Regions from separate parts of the Lactivibrio alcoholicus genome, predicted to be linked through region 3. Evidence: riboswitches for the same ligand, from Rfam matches in the RefSeq annotation. Region 3 holds a riboswitch; each other region holds the start of a gene.

Region 1 (3,959 bases), 1.6 Mb from region 3:
TCGTTTCGAAGTCGACCGGAGCGCTCCAGGTCCGGTCGGTCGTATCGAGAAGATAATCGCCGCCCGCATCCCGGATCAGAATGGCGGGCCAGCTCATCCCCCCCGGGACGTACCAGACACCGTTGAAGGAATCGTTCACGAGGACGCCCGGTCTCGCGGACAGCGCGGCCGCGCGGGAGGCAAGCGACTCGTACGAGGTTCTGATACTCCGGTAGAGTTCTTCGGCCTCCCCGGTCCTGCCGAACAGGAGGCCGAAGACGCGGATCCATTCGGCGCGCCCAAGCGGATGTTCCTCCGCAAATTCCGTAACCGACATGACCGAGAGGCCCAACGACTCGAGCCTGCGTATTGTTTCGAGTTCGTCGGGAGTGCTCGCGTACGCGAATACGATTTCCGGGGCCAGGGATAGGATCCGTTCCGGGTCGGGCGCGTTTCCGGGGCCGAGATCCGCGACGACTGCCGCGTCGAGGGCTTTCGTGAAAACGTACGCGCGTCCCCCCTGCCCGCGAAGTCCGCGAAGGCCGTCCATCGCCTCGAGGAACGGAATGAGTGTCGTGGACATGTTGCAGTACGTTCTCACGGGAACGCGAATCACGCGCCCGGACGGGATATCGGGAGGAAGCGGAACATCCCGCGAAACGAGGATATAGACGTTCTCCTCGGAAGCGCCAGGAATCGGATTGCGGACCCGAAGCCGCGTCCACGAGCCGCCCTTTTCGATCCCGACGTTCCGGGCTTTCGCAAGCGGTACGGCACGACATTCTGTACGTGCCGCCTCCGGAAGACAGACAGTGAGAGAGAATACACACGCCAGCAAGAAGATGATCCTTTTCCGGTTCATGCGGTCTCCTTCGGTATGCATCCGTCGGATTGACGGGGCGTCGGTAAAACGGATAGAATACGAAAAGAATATCATACGCGTGTCCGGTGCTCGGGAATCCAGTGAAACGCTGGAGCGGCCCCGCCACTGTATCCGGGACGAATCCGCATAACGTCACCGACTTCGGTCGGGAAGGCGCGGAGGAGGCGGAACGGAAGCCAGGAGACCGGCCGGACATGGGAGTCTGTACTGCGCGCGAGGGCGCGACGGCAGCGTGGAACCCGTTGTATATGGGATGTCCATATAGAGGGGGGGAGCCTGTTGCATGCAGGCTTCCCCCCTGTCATTTTCCAGGGAGGGAGTTTCATATGAACCAGCGTCTGTCTTTTTTCACGTTCGCGGCGTTCCTGTCCGTATTCGCCGCATGTCCCGCACTTTCTGCGGCCCCGGGCGTCGTGTCGCTCCCCGAAGTCGTCGTCACGGGAAGCAGGATCGCGGGGTCGATCGACGAGATCGCGAGTCCGGTCTACGTCATCACGAGCGCCGATATCGCGGCTACGGGCGCGCGAACTGTCGCCGACATCCTCGTCTCGCGGGTTCCGGGAATCAACCAGTCGAACCGGATGGGGTGGGCGCAGGACGCAGAGGTGACGGTGCGGGGGCTCACGACCCAGATGCTCGTTCTCGTCGACGGTATTCCCTTCTACCGCTCTTCGCACATCGCGGGTGGAGCGGCGATCGACCTCCACTCAATATCCGCCGAAAGCGTCGAACGCATCGAAGTCGTCAAGGGGGCCTCCTCCGCGATGTACGGTTCCCTCGCGGCCGCAGGGGTCATCAACGTCATCACGCAAAAGGGAGACTCGCGCGGCGGCCGCGTCACCATCGAGGCGGGGCCCGACGGTCTCAGACGGTACGCGGCGACCGCCGCCGCATCGAACGACCTGTTCCGCCTCAACGCCTACGCGGAAAGGACCGAGGAGGGACGCCGCCGGATCTACAGGACAACCGACGAGGGCGGCAAACTCTACTATTCGGACAGTTACGAGGGCGACGCCGGCGGCATCACGATTTCGCGAGGAGCGTGGTCCTTCAGGGCCGAGGCCGGAAGCTACACGAACATCTTCGAGGACGCGTCTTCGCCGACCTACACCCCTCCCTACACCGCAGTCGTCAACAAAGAGGAAAAGACGTACTCGCGCTATGCCCTCTCCTACTCGGGCGAACGCATTCACGCGCTGCTCGGGTACGATACCCAGAAACGGGAATACCCTCATATCGCCGGATGCTCGTATGACGACCGGAGCCTGACGACCGACATCTACGCTCCGTTCATGATAGGCCGGGCCCGTGCCGTCGGAGGTCTTTTCTACAGAAAGGAGTGGACGACCTTCCGCGAAGAGCTCGCCGAGAACGAAAAGGACCATTCGCGCAGCAACGTCGCTCCCTACCTCGAGGTGTCGCTTCCCGCGGGGGACATCCTCGTCAACGCGGGAGTGCGATACGAATACTGGGACCAGGAGGATGCGGAAAACCACAGAGAGCTGATGCCGAAGCTCAGTGTCGAGTACCAGACACCTGGCGGACAGACGTGGTACCTGTCCGCGGGACGCTTCTTCGCGATGCCGAGCTTCTACGAGCTCTACACGACGAACACGATGTGGCTCGTGAAGGGCAACCCCAATCTGAAACCCGAAAAGGGCTGGAGTTACGACGCCGGCGTCCGGGGCAAGGACGGGCTCGGAAGCTGGCAGATCGGAGTCTTCGCGATGTTCATGGACGACAAGATCGTTTTCGTGTCGGACCCAGTGACATACGAAGGTACGTACGCCAACATCGCGGAATTCCGGTCCTTCGGAATCGAGACGGAACGTTCATGGACACTCGACGGCCCATTTTCGGCGCGCCTTTCCGGAACGTGGATGCGCGCCGAGGAACGGAGCAGTTCCGGCGCGGAGTGGCGTCGTTCGCTGCGTACGCCGGAGTGGACGATGCAGGGATCGCTGCGGTACGACCGGAATCCCTGGTCCGCGGAACTCGCCGTGCGCTACATCGACGACCGCCCGTACAGCACGACCGGCGACGACGGTTCATCCTTCCTCACCGATCTGTATGTCGAATGGACATCGCCGCGGAACAAAGCCGGAAACAACTACAGGGTCAGACTGTCATGTCTCAATCTTTTCGACGAACCGTACGAGTTCACTTCCCTCAACCGGGTCTATCTCTCCCCGGAGAGAAGCTTCGTCCTGTCGGTATCGATGGCGTTCTGAGGATCTCTAGAGGAGATTTTGAATCGTAAGGAGAGCGCGGAACTCCGGCGGAAAGGTCTTCTGAAGCAGCGCCTCCCAGTTCGAGACAACATGAAGCGGCGGAAGACTCCCGCCGCTTTCCCTTCTGATTGTATCCAGAAAGGCGCAGGGGGTCTTGTCGCGCAGGAGTTTTTCCATCCGCCCCCTGAGATTCGCGATCGACGTCACGCCGAAACAGATGACCTCCGGGGACTTCCTGAGATCGACGGCCCGACCGAGAAGTTCCTCCCCGCTTTCGACGAACGATGCCAGGATGAGGCAGACCGGCTTGTCTTTCATCGTACGGTCCTCCTCGATCACAGCGGCGAGAATCCCGCTCCCGAGGGCCAGAATGCTCCCCGACGGATAGGAGACGGCGACATCTCCCATCAGATTCGCAAGTCCGGGGTCGAACATGGTTCCGGCGCCATCCCTGACGATTCTCACCGCCTCCGCCGGGAGGTATGCTTCGCGGTACGGACGATTGCTCACCATTGCGTCGTAGCTGTCAGCGATCGACACGACCCTGACGAGTGCGGGGATGCGCTCCCCCATGATCCTCCTTCCCTCGTATCCGCCGTATCCTTTCCCGTCCCAGTGCTGATGGTGGTTCAGAACGATCGCCCGCGACATCGGACGGAACGTGTCGAACTGACGGACGATGCGGAGCCCTTCGAGAGGATGTCTGCGGATCAGTTCCCATTCCCTCGGGTCCAGCGGAGTTCGCTTGTTGAGGACTTCGAGCGAAAGCATCATCTTTCCGATGTCGTGAAAGAGTGCCCCAGCTCCGAGATTGCGGTAATCGATTTCGTCGAGAAGAAGAATCTCGCGTTCGACGGCGCGCTTCG
Region 2 (3,959 bases), 1.2 Mb from region 3:
AAACTTCGGCGTCCTCGTCCGGGCATACGCCTATATCCGGACGATGGGCGCGGCCGGACTCCGGGACGTATCCGAAAACGCCGTCCTCAACGCGAATTACCTGATGCATCGGCTCAAATCGGAATACCTTCTCCGGTTCGACCGCACGTGCAAACACGAATTCGTCCTTTCGGGCAAGAAGCAGCACGACGCGAACGGCGTGTCCACGCTCGACATGGCGAAGGCCCTCATGGACTATGGATTCCATCCTGCAACGATCTACTTCCCGCATCTCGTCGAAGAGGCCATCATGATCGAACCGACGGAAACGGAGGGGAAGGAGACGCTCGACGAATTCGCGGACGCGATGGTCGCGATCGCACACGACGCGGAAACCGATCCGGAAAAAGTCAAAAACGCGCCGCACACGACGATCGTTTCCCGCCTCGACGAGACGGCGGCCGCCCGAAAGCCCGTGCTTCGCTGGATGAAGGGCGCGTGAGGCGCGTGTACGACGTCATCATACTCGGTGGCGGGCCGGGAGGGTACAGGGCGGCGGAGCTCGCGGCAAAGGCCGGGATGAAGGTCGCCCTGGTCGAGAAGGACGCACTCGGTGGAATGTGCCTCAACCGCGGGTGTATCCCGACCAAGGCGTACTACGCCCGGCTCGTCGGCGGACACGGCTCCTCTGCGTCGCTCTGGGAGGACAAGGAAACGGTCGTCTCCAAGCTCCGGGAGGGCATCGTGACGCTCATGCGCATGACGGGTGTGGATGTCGTACGGGGAACGGGGACCATCACCTGCGCGGGAGACGTCAAGAGCGTCGAGGTCCGCGGCGCCGGAGATCCCGTTGCGCTCAGCGGAAAAAACCTGATCATCGCCACGGGCTCGCGTTCGATGCCCATGGATTTCGACGGCGCCGACCTCCCGGGCGTCATCACGGGCGACCGGGCCGTCGCCTGCCCGGATCTCTGGAAGTCGCCGGATCACGAGACCGTTTCGTCGGTGGGCGTCGTCGGTGCGGGCGTCATTGCGGTGGAACTCGCGGCGATGCTCAAGGCTCTCGGCAAAGACGTCACGATCTTCAAGCACTCCGACGAGGTCCTGCGACGGGCGGACGGCGATATCAAGAAAAAGCTCGTTCAGGGGTTCAAAAAACGCAAGATCCGGATGGTCGACTTCTTCCACCCGGAGACGATCACGGCGGAAGGGCCGTTGCTGCGGATCTCGGGCTCGACGAAGAACGGCCGCGAAGAAGCGGTCTGCGACCGCGTCATTCTCGCGTCGAGCATGGTCCCGATTCTCGACGGCTACGGACTCGAAAACACCGGGGTCCGGTTCGACCCGCGAAAGGGCATCGCCGTGGACGCATCCATGCGGACGAACATCGAAGGCGTCTGGGCGATCGGGGACGTGACCGGAGGCATGATGCTCGCTCATCTCGCGGAGTATCACGCGCTTGCGGCAGTGGAGGCGATGCAGGGACGCAGCGTTTCGATCCCACCCGACTCGGTTCCGTGGTGCGTCTTCTCGGATCCGGAAATCGCGGCCGTCGGCCTTTCGGAGGAACAGGCCGCGTCGCAGAATCTCCAGTTTGTCTCCGCCCGATCGTACTTCCTCGGGAACGGAATGGCTCTCGCCATGGGCAAGACGGACGGGTTCGTGAAGGTCGTCGCCGCTCGCGACGGAAAGCTGCTCGGCGTCCACATGATGGGGCCCGAGGCGGCTTCGATGATTTCGGAAGCGGCTCTGGCGGTACGATACGGAATGTCGGTCCGGGATGTGGCCTACACGGTGCATCCGCACCCGACATTGAGCGAATGCTTCAAGGATGCGCTCTTCAGGACGCTCGAAGAACTCGAAAAATCGCGATGACGGCGCGATTGTGCGCCAAGCTTGCAGTGACGATTCGCGTCTGCCCCCCAAGCGACTGAGTCGGACACTGTCACCGCCGCCCGGTGCGAGTGAATTTCGCCCTGGCGGCGGTTTTTTTATCGCATTACGGCGTATCTGCAGCTGTCCTGAACCAGGGTATGCGTCCCGTTTCCCGCGCTTGACGTTTCCCGAACCGGAAGGGTAGGATACGGACACGAGAAACAGCAGTCCGCAGATGTTCGGGAATCCGGTGTGAATCCGGAACGGCCCCGCCACTGTAACCGGGACGAAACCGCAGGGTCACCGAGGAAGATGTCGGGAAGACGCGGAAGTAGGATGAACGGAAGTCAGGAGACCGGTCCGCGGACGGTGTTCAGGTCAGGTCTGCGCGGGCGGACGCTGTCCCCGGATGGTGTGGAAGTATGTCTCCCCATTTGTGGATTTCGGTGTGTGTGCCGCCGCGCGACCCGCGGCGGTTTTTTTTGTCCCCGCACGGGGAGGAATTCGACGAGGGAGGGGAAATATCGCATGGAGACAGGGATGGAAACACCGGCGCGAGAATACGACTCCGTTTCATTCGCGGAATTCGCACCGACGTCGTACGTCGAGTGGCGACGGGAGGCGGAGGACGCGCTCAAGGGGGCGCCGTTCGAAAAACGGCTGCTGACGAAGACATACGAAGGAATCACGCTCGAACCGCTGTACACGGCGGAACATACGAAGGATCTGACGCACCCGCGGACGCATCCCGGTTCTCCCGATTTCCTCCGGGGGACGGAGCCCGCCGGATACTTGGCGGCTCCGTGGGCCGTCGCGCAGGCGTGCGACGCCGCTCTGCCCTGGCAGGCGAACGAGCAGCTCCGGCAGGAACTCGCGAGGGGAAGCGACGCGATCCATGTCGCGCTCGACGGCGCGACGCTCCGGTGCAGGGACGAGGCGGAACCGGGCGCGGAATCGTCCCGGGGGTTGTCGCTCGCGACGCTTCGGGATATCGACGAGACGTTCCGGGACATCGACCTCGCGAGCACGCCGCTCCATATCTTCGCGGGAGCGTCGGCCGCGCCGCTGCTCGCTCTCCTCGTCGCACGGACCCGGGCGCAGGGCGCCCTCCGGTCTGTCGCGGAGTTCGGCGGATGCGTCGGGGCCGATCCGCTCGGCGTTCTCGCGCGCGAAGGAATGCTCGACTGTCCGCTCGGCCAGCTCTACGACGAGATGGCGCTGACGATCCAGTGGACGCGGACGAACATGCCCCGGATGCGGACGATTTTCGTCCGGGGAGACGTGTATCACGACGGCGGGGCGAACGCCGCGCAGGAAATCGCCTGTGCGATGGCGACCGCCGTTTCGTATCTCGACGCTATGCGTCTTCGCGGAATCGACGCCGATTCGGTCGCCTCGCAGATGCGGTTTTCTTTTTCGCTCGGCGCGAACTTCTTCATGGAAATCGCAAAGCTCCGGGCCGTCCGGATGGTGTGGTCGCAAATCGCGGAGGCGTTCGGCTGCGGAGAGGGCGCCCGAAAGATCGACATTTTCGCGACGACGTCCGCTTTCACGAAAACCGTGTACGACCCCTACGTCAATATCCTGCGGAATGCGACGGAGGCCTTTTCCGGCGTGGTCGGCGGCGTCGGCGGCATGAATGTCCGGGGCTTCGACGACGCGGTGCGTTCCGGCGACGAACAGTCGCGGCGGATTTCGCGCAACATCCAGATTCTGCTTCGCAACGAGTTCGAACTGCTGCAGCCGGTCGACCCGGCCGGAGGGTCCTGGTATATCGAGTCGCTGACCGAAAGCGTTGCGGAACTTGCGTGGGCGCAGTTCCAGAAGATCGAGCAGGCCGGCGGTATGCAGGAATCCCTCCGGAGCGGCGCGGTTCAGGCCGAAATAGAGGCCGTGCTGCAGGCGCGCTTCAAGAACCTGTCGACGCGTTCCGACCGGGCCGTCGGAAGCAACATGTACGCCAACACGACCGAACAGCCCCTCGCCGTACCCAACCGGGACGAAAACGCGATGCGCGAGATCCGGCGGCTTGCGGTCGCGGAGTATCGCGAAACGGTCGACGACGCGTTCCGGCGCGAACAGCTCGAGCGGATCCCCGATTCGAT
Region 3 (3,959 bases):
CGGACACGTTCGACGGCATCGGCGGCGGCTTCGACCGGACATCTCGTCTTGCGATCATGAAAGACAGCCGCCTCGGGACGTTCGGCGGAATCGCCGCGGCGTCGGCGCTTCTGCTCAAGACCGCCGCGCTCGCGCCGCTGACCGCGCATTCCGGAGGCATGCGGGCGACGGCGATCTTCCTCGCGCCGATTCTCGGGAGATTGGCGATTCTCTTCGCGATGGCGCTGTTTCCCTCCGCGCGTCCGGGAGGTCTCGGCGATATGTGCCGGAGACGGTGCACGCCGGGACGGCTTCTGGCCGGAGGCGCGACGGCGATCGTCGTCGCGATCGCCGTCGCCGGCCGGAACGGAATCGCCCCGCTCGTCCTCGTTGCGCTCGGAGCGATCCTCGTTTCGAAATGGATCGCCCGCCTCCTCGGCGGCCTGACGGGAGACTCCTACGGCGCCGTCTGCGAGATCGGGGAGATCCTGTCGCTGCTCTCCTTCGCCGCGATGGGGGGCTCTTGACGTTTCGAGTTGACGCTTTTCTCCGGCGAGCTTAGGATTGGAGTGTTTCGACTACAGATCACGGATACCGTTTTTTCGGGGGAAGGCCGGTGTGAATCCGGCGCGGTCCCGCCACCGTGTACCCGACGAATTCGCCGTACCACCGGAAGCCTTCCGGGAAGGGGCGAACGAGGATGAGGGAAGCCGGGAGACCCCGAAACCGACGGAATGCTGCGGCGCCCGCGAGGGTTCGGGCCGGCGTCGGGTTTGTGTGCCCGATGAGCGGACCTCTGTCGCAGGGGTCCGCATTGTTTTTTTGGGAGGATGCGATGGACGAACGGGTATCGTGTTCCGACCGGTTTCTCACGCCGGAGGAGATCGAACGGAAGAGTTTTCGGATTCTCGAGGAGCTTCTCGGCGATTTCGCGGCCCCCCCGAATGAACGGGAGGTCGTGAAACGGATTGCGCACGCGACGACGGATGTCGAATGGGCGAAGACCTTTTTCTTCTCGGAAGGAGCCGTCGATGCCGGAGTGGCCGGAATCCGCCGGGGAGTCTCCGTCGTCACTGATGTCGAGATGGTCCGGACGGGCATCAGGACTCCATCCTCGGGCGGAAGCCGCGTCTTCTGCTTTCTGAACGATCCCGACGTCGTCGAACGGGCGCGCGGGGAAAAGACGACCAGGGCGCGCGTAGCCATCCGGAAGGCGCTCTCGCTCTTCGGAGACGCGATCGTCGCGATCGGCAACGCGCCGACGGCGCTTTTCGAGGTCTGCGATCTGGTTCGTTCGCGCGCGTGTCGTCCCACGCTCGTCGTCGGCGTTCCGATCGGTTTCGTCGGCGCGGCGGAATCCCACAGGGAACTTCTCTCGCTCGACTGCCCCAGAATCACGCACGAAGGGCCGAAAGGCGGCAGCCCCGCGGCGGCGGCCATCGTCAACGCGATCGTCCGCATTGCCGAACGGGCAGGGTAGAGGAGGCGCGGATGTTCGACGCGCTCGGATACACGGGAGGGCTCCGGAGGGGGTATACGACCGGGAGCTGCGCGGCAGCCGCGGCCAGGGGGGCGATCGGGATGCTGCTTTTCGGGACGGCGTCCGAATACGCCGAGATCGTGCTTCCGGGCGGAGAGAAACTTCGGCTGCGGCTCGAGAGCTGCAGCGCCGGGGACGGCGCCGCGAGATGCGCCGTCCGCAAGGAGTCGGGCGACGACCCGGACAGCACCGACGGGATCCTGATTTTCGCCGAAGTTCGTCTGACCGACCGCGAGGGGATCGGGATATCCGGAGGAGAGGGCATCGGACGCGTGACGCGGAAAGGGCTTCCGGTCCGGCCGGGCGAGTGGGCGATCAACCCGGTTCCGCGGAAGATGATCCGGGAGGCGATCCTCTCCGTTTTGCCCGAAGGGCGGGGCGCGTCCGTCGTGATCTCGGCTCCCGAGGGAACCGCGCTGGCGGCGAAGACGTGGAATCCCCGGCTCGGCGTCGAAGGGGGGATTTCCATTCTGGGGACGACCGGCATCGTGGAGCCGAAATCAACGGCCGCCTACCTGGCGTCGATCGACATCGCGATTTCCGCGGCGCTCGCATTCGACTCCTCCTGCCCCGGGACGGTGTTCCTCGTTCCGGGGTACGTCGGTGAAAAACCACTCGTCGAAGTCTTCGGCGCCCCCCGGGAACTTATCGTCAGGATCGGCGACCATGTCGGACACGCGTTGAGACGCTGCGCGGAGCTGAACGTGCCGAGGCTCCACCTTTTCGGCCACGTCGGCAAGTGGGCGAAAGTCGCCGCAGGGCTCTTCAACACGCACTGCGACTTCGGGGACGCGCGCCTCGAAACGATCGCGGCATGCGCGGGAGCCGCCGGCGCGACGCGGGAGCAGATCCGGACGCTCCTTTCGCTGCCGCTGGCGGAGGAGGCCGTCGAACCGGTGCTGCGATGGGGACTCGGAGAAACGTTCGCGATCGTCGCCGAACGGGCGCATCGGCGCGCGTCGCTCCTCATGGGGGGGACCGTTCCGCTCGGCGTGGCGGTTCTCTCCCTCGAAGGCGCGATTCTCGGAGGATTCCCCGAAATTCGGGAAGGGGTGACGAAATGGGAAGATTTACCGTCGTCGGCATAGGCCCCGGAGACGCGTCCTATCTCCTCCCGGCCGCATCGGAGGCGATCGCGGAGGCCGATACGCTGCTCGGGGCGCCGCGTCATCTGGCCCTCTACGAATCGAGCGGCAAGACGCTCCTCGGATTCGACTCGGGAATCGATGCCGCGCTGGACGAGATCGCGGCGCGAAAGGAACGGGAATCCGTGGCGCTCCTCCTCTCGGGGGATCCGTGCTTCTTCAGCCTTCTCGGCAGGGTGTCGGAACGTTTTTCCCCCGCGGAATACCGCGTCGTCCCGGGGATCGGGAGCTTCCAGCTTTTGTTCTCGCGCCTCGGAATCCCCTGGAACGACGTGATTCTCGCGAGCCTCCACGGACGTCCGCTCGAACGCGCCGCCGATATGATCCGCGAAGGTCGCAGAACCCTGTTTCTCCTCGACGGGACGAACACGGCCCCCGCCGTGGCGTCGTTTCTTCTGCGGATGGGGCTTCCCGACCGCGGGGCAACATACGCGGAGCGTCTGGGGTACACAGACGAACGCATCGTCGGGACGACGCTTTCGGAGGTGTCGCGAACCGAGACCGGCGATCCGCTCTCGATGCTTCTCCTGGACGCCGGCCCCGTGCCGCGGGCGGCCGCCGGCGTCTATCCGGACGAATGGTTCGTTCGCTCCGGGGGGATTCCTCTTTCGAAAGAGGTCGTCCGTTCCCTTGTCGTCTCCGCGCTCTCTCCGATCGACGGATTGCGCGTCCTCGAAATCGGAACGGGAACGGGCGGCATCACAGTGGAACTCGCCCGGCGGATCGGCTCCGGAACCGTCTACGCCGTCGAACGGTTCGACGAGGCGATCGACGCGACGCGCGCGAATCTTGCGCGCGCCGCAGCGGCGCATCGGGTCCGGTTGATCCGCGGAAGCGCCCCCGACGCGATCCGCGACGTCCCACCCGTCCACCGCGCCGTCATCGGAGGGCACGGCGGCGGAATCGGTCCCATACTCGACGCGGCATGGGATCGCCTGTCGCCGGGGGGGCGCCTGCTCGCGACCGCGAACATGCCATCGACGGCGGATCGCGCCTTTGCGGCGCTGAAACGGATCGGAGCTTCCCCCCGCGTGATTCACGCGGTCGCGTCGCACTCCAGCGAGGTCGGGGATTCGTGGATGCTTCGGGCGTCGAATCCGTTCTTCCTTGTCATCGCGGACAAAACGGAGGCGAAGGCATGAAGCGGGAAAAGGCGGACGTGCTGTTCGTCGGAGCCGGTCCGGGGGATCCCGGGCTGCTGACGCTGAACGGAAAGGCCGCGCTCGAAGGCGCGGATCTCGTGCTCTACGCGGGGAGCCTGGTCAACGCGGAGATCCTCTCCTTCTGTCGCGAGG

Evidence for each region. A riboswitch is a leader RNA that binds a small molecule or an ion and turns the genes downstream of it on or off. The one in region 3 is predicted to bind cobalamin.
Region 1: linked by a shared signal. The riboswitch ahead of ACZ5IU_RS12565 (TonB-dependent receptor plug domain-containing protein) and the one ahead of ACZ5IU_RS05605 (precorrin-8X methylmutase) in region 3 are both predicted to bind cobalamin.
Region 2: linked by a shared signal. The riboswitch ahead of ACZ5IU_RS10920 (methylmalonyl-CoA mutase family protein) and the one ahead of ACZ5IU_RS05605 (precorrin-8X methylmutase) in region 3 are both predicted to bind cobalamin.

Annotation. Positions count from the first base shown of each region.
Region 1 covers NZ_AP042471.1:2,751,365-2,755,323, reverse strand. Annotated here, with positions in the region: gene ACZ5IU_RS12570 (ABC transporter substrate-binding protein) at 1-841, opposite strand, end outside; cobalamin riboswitch at 909-1,069, shown strand; gene ACZ5IU_RS12565 (TonB-dependent receptor plug domain-containing protein) at 1,189-3,093, shown strand; gene ACZ5IU_RS12560 (HD-GYP domain-containing protein) at 3,100-3,959, opposite strand, start outside.
Region 2 covers NZ_AP042471.1:2,374,624-2,378,582, forward strand. Annotated here, with positions in the region: gene gcvPB (aminomethyl-transferring glycine dehydrogenase subunit GcvPB) at 1-481, shown strand, start outside; gene ACZ5IU_RS10915 (dihydrolipoyl dehydrogenase family protein) at 478-1,854, shown strand; cobalamin riboswitch at 2,071-2,232, shown strand; gene ACZ5IU_RS10920 (methylmalonyl-CoA mutase family protein) at 2,383-3,959, shown strand, end outside.
Region 3 covers NZ_AP042471.1:1,175,685-1,179,643, reverse strand. Annotated here, with positions in the region: gene cobS (adenosylcobinamide-GDP ribazoletransferase) at 1-506, shown strand, start outside; cobalamin riboswitch at 538-718, shown strand; gene ACZ5IU_RS05605 (precorrin-8X methylmutase) at 815-1,459, shown strand; gene cbiD (cobalt-precorrin-5B (C(1))-methyltransferase CbiD) at 1,471-2,607, shown strand; gene cbiE (precorrin-6y C5,15-methyltransferase (decarboxylating) subunit CbiE) at 2,580-3,806, shown strand; gene cobM (precorrin-4 C(11)-methyltransferase) at 3,803-3,959, shown strand, end outside.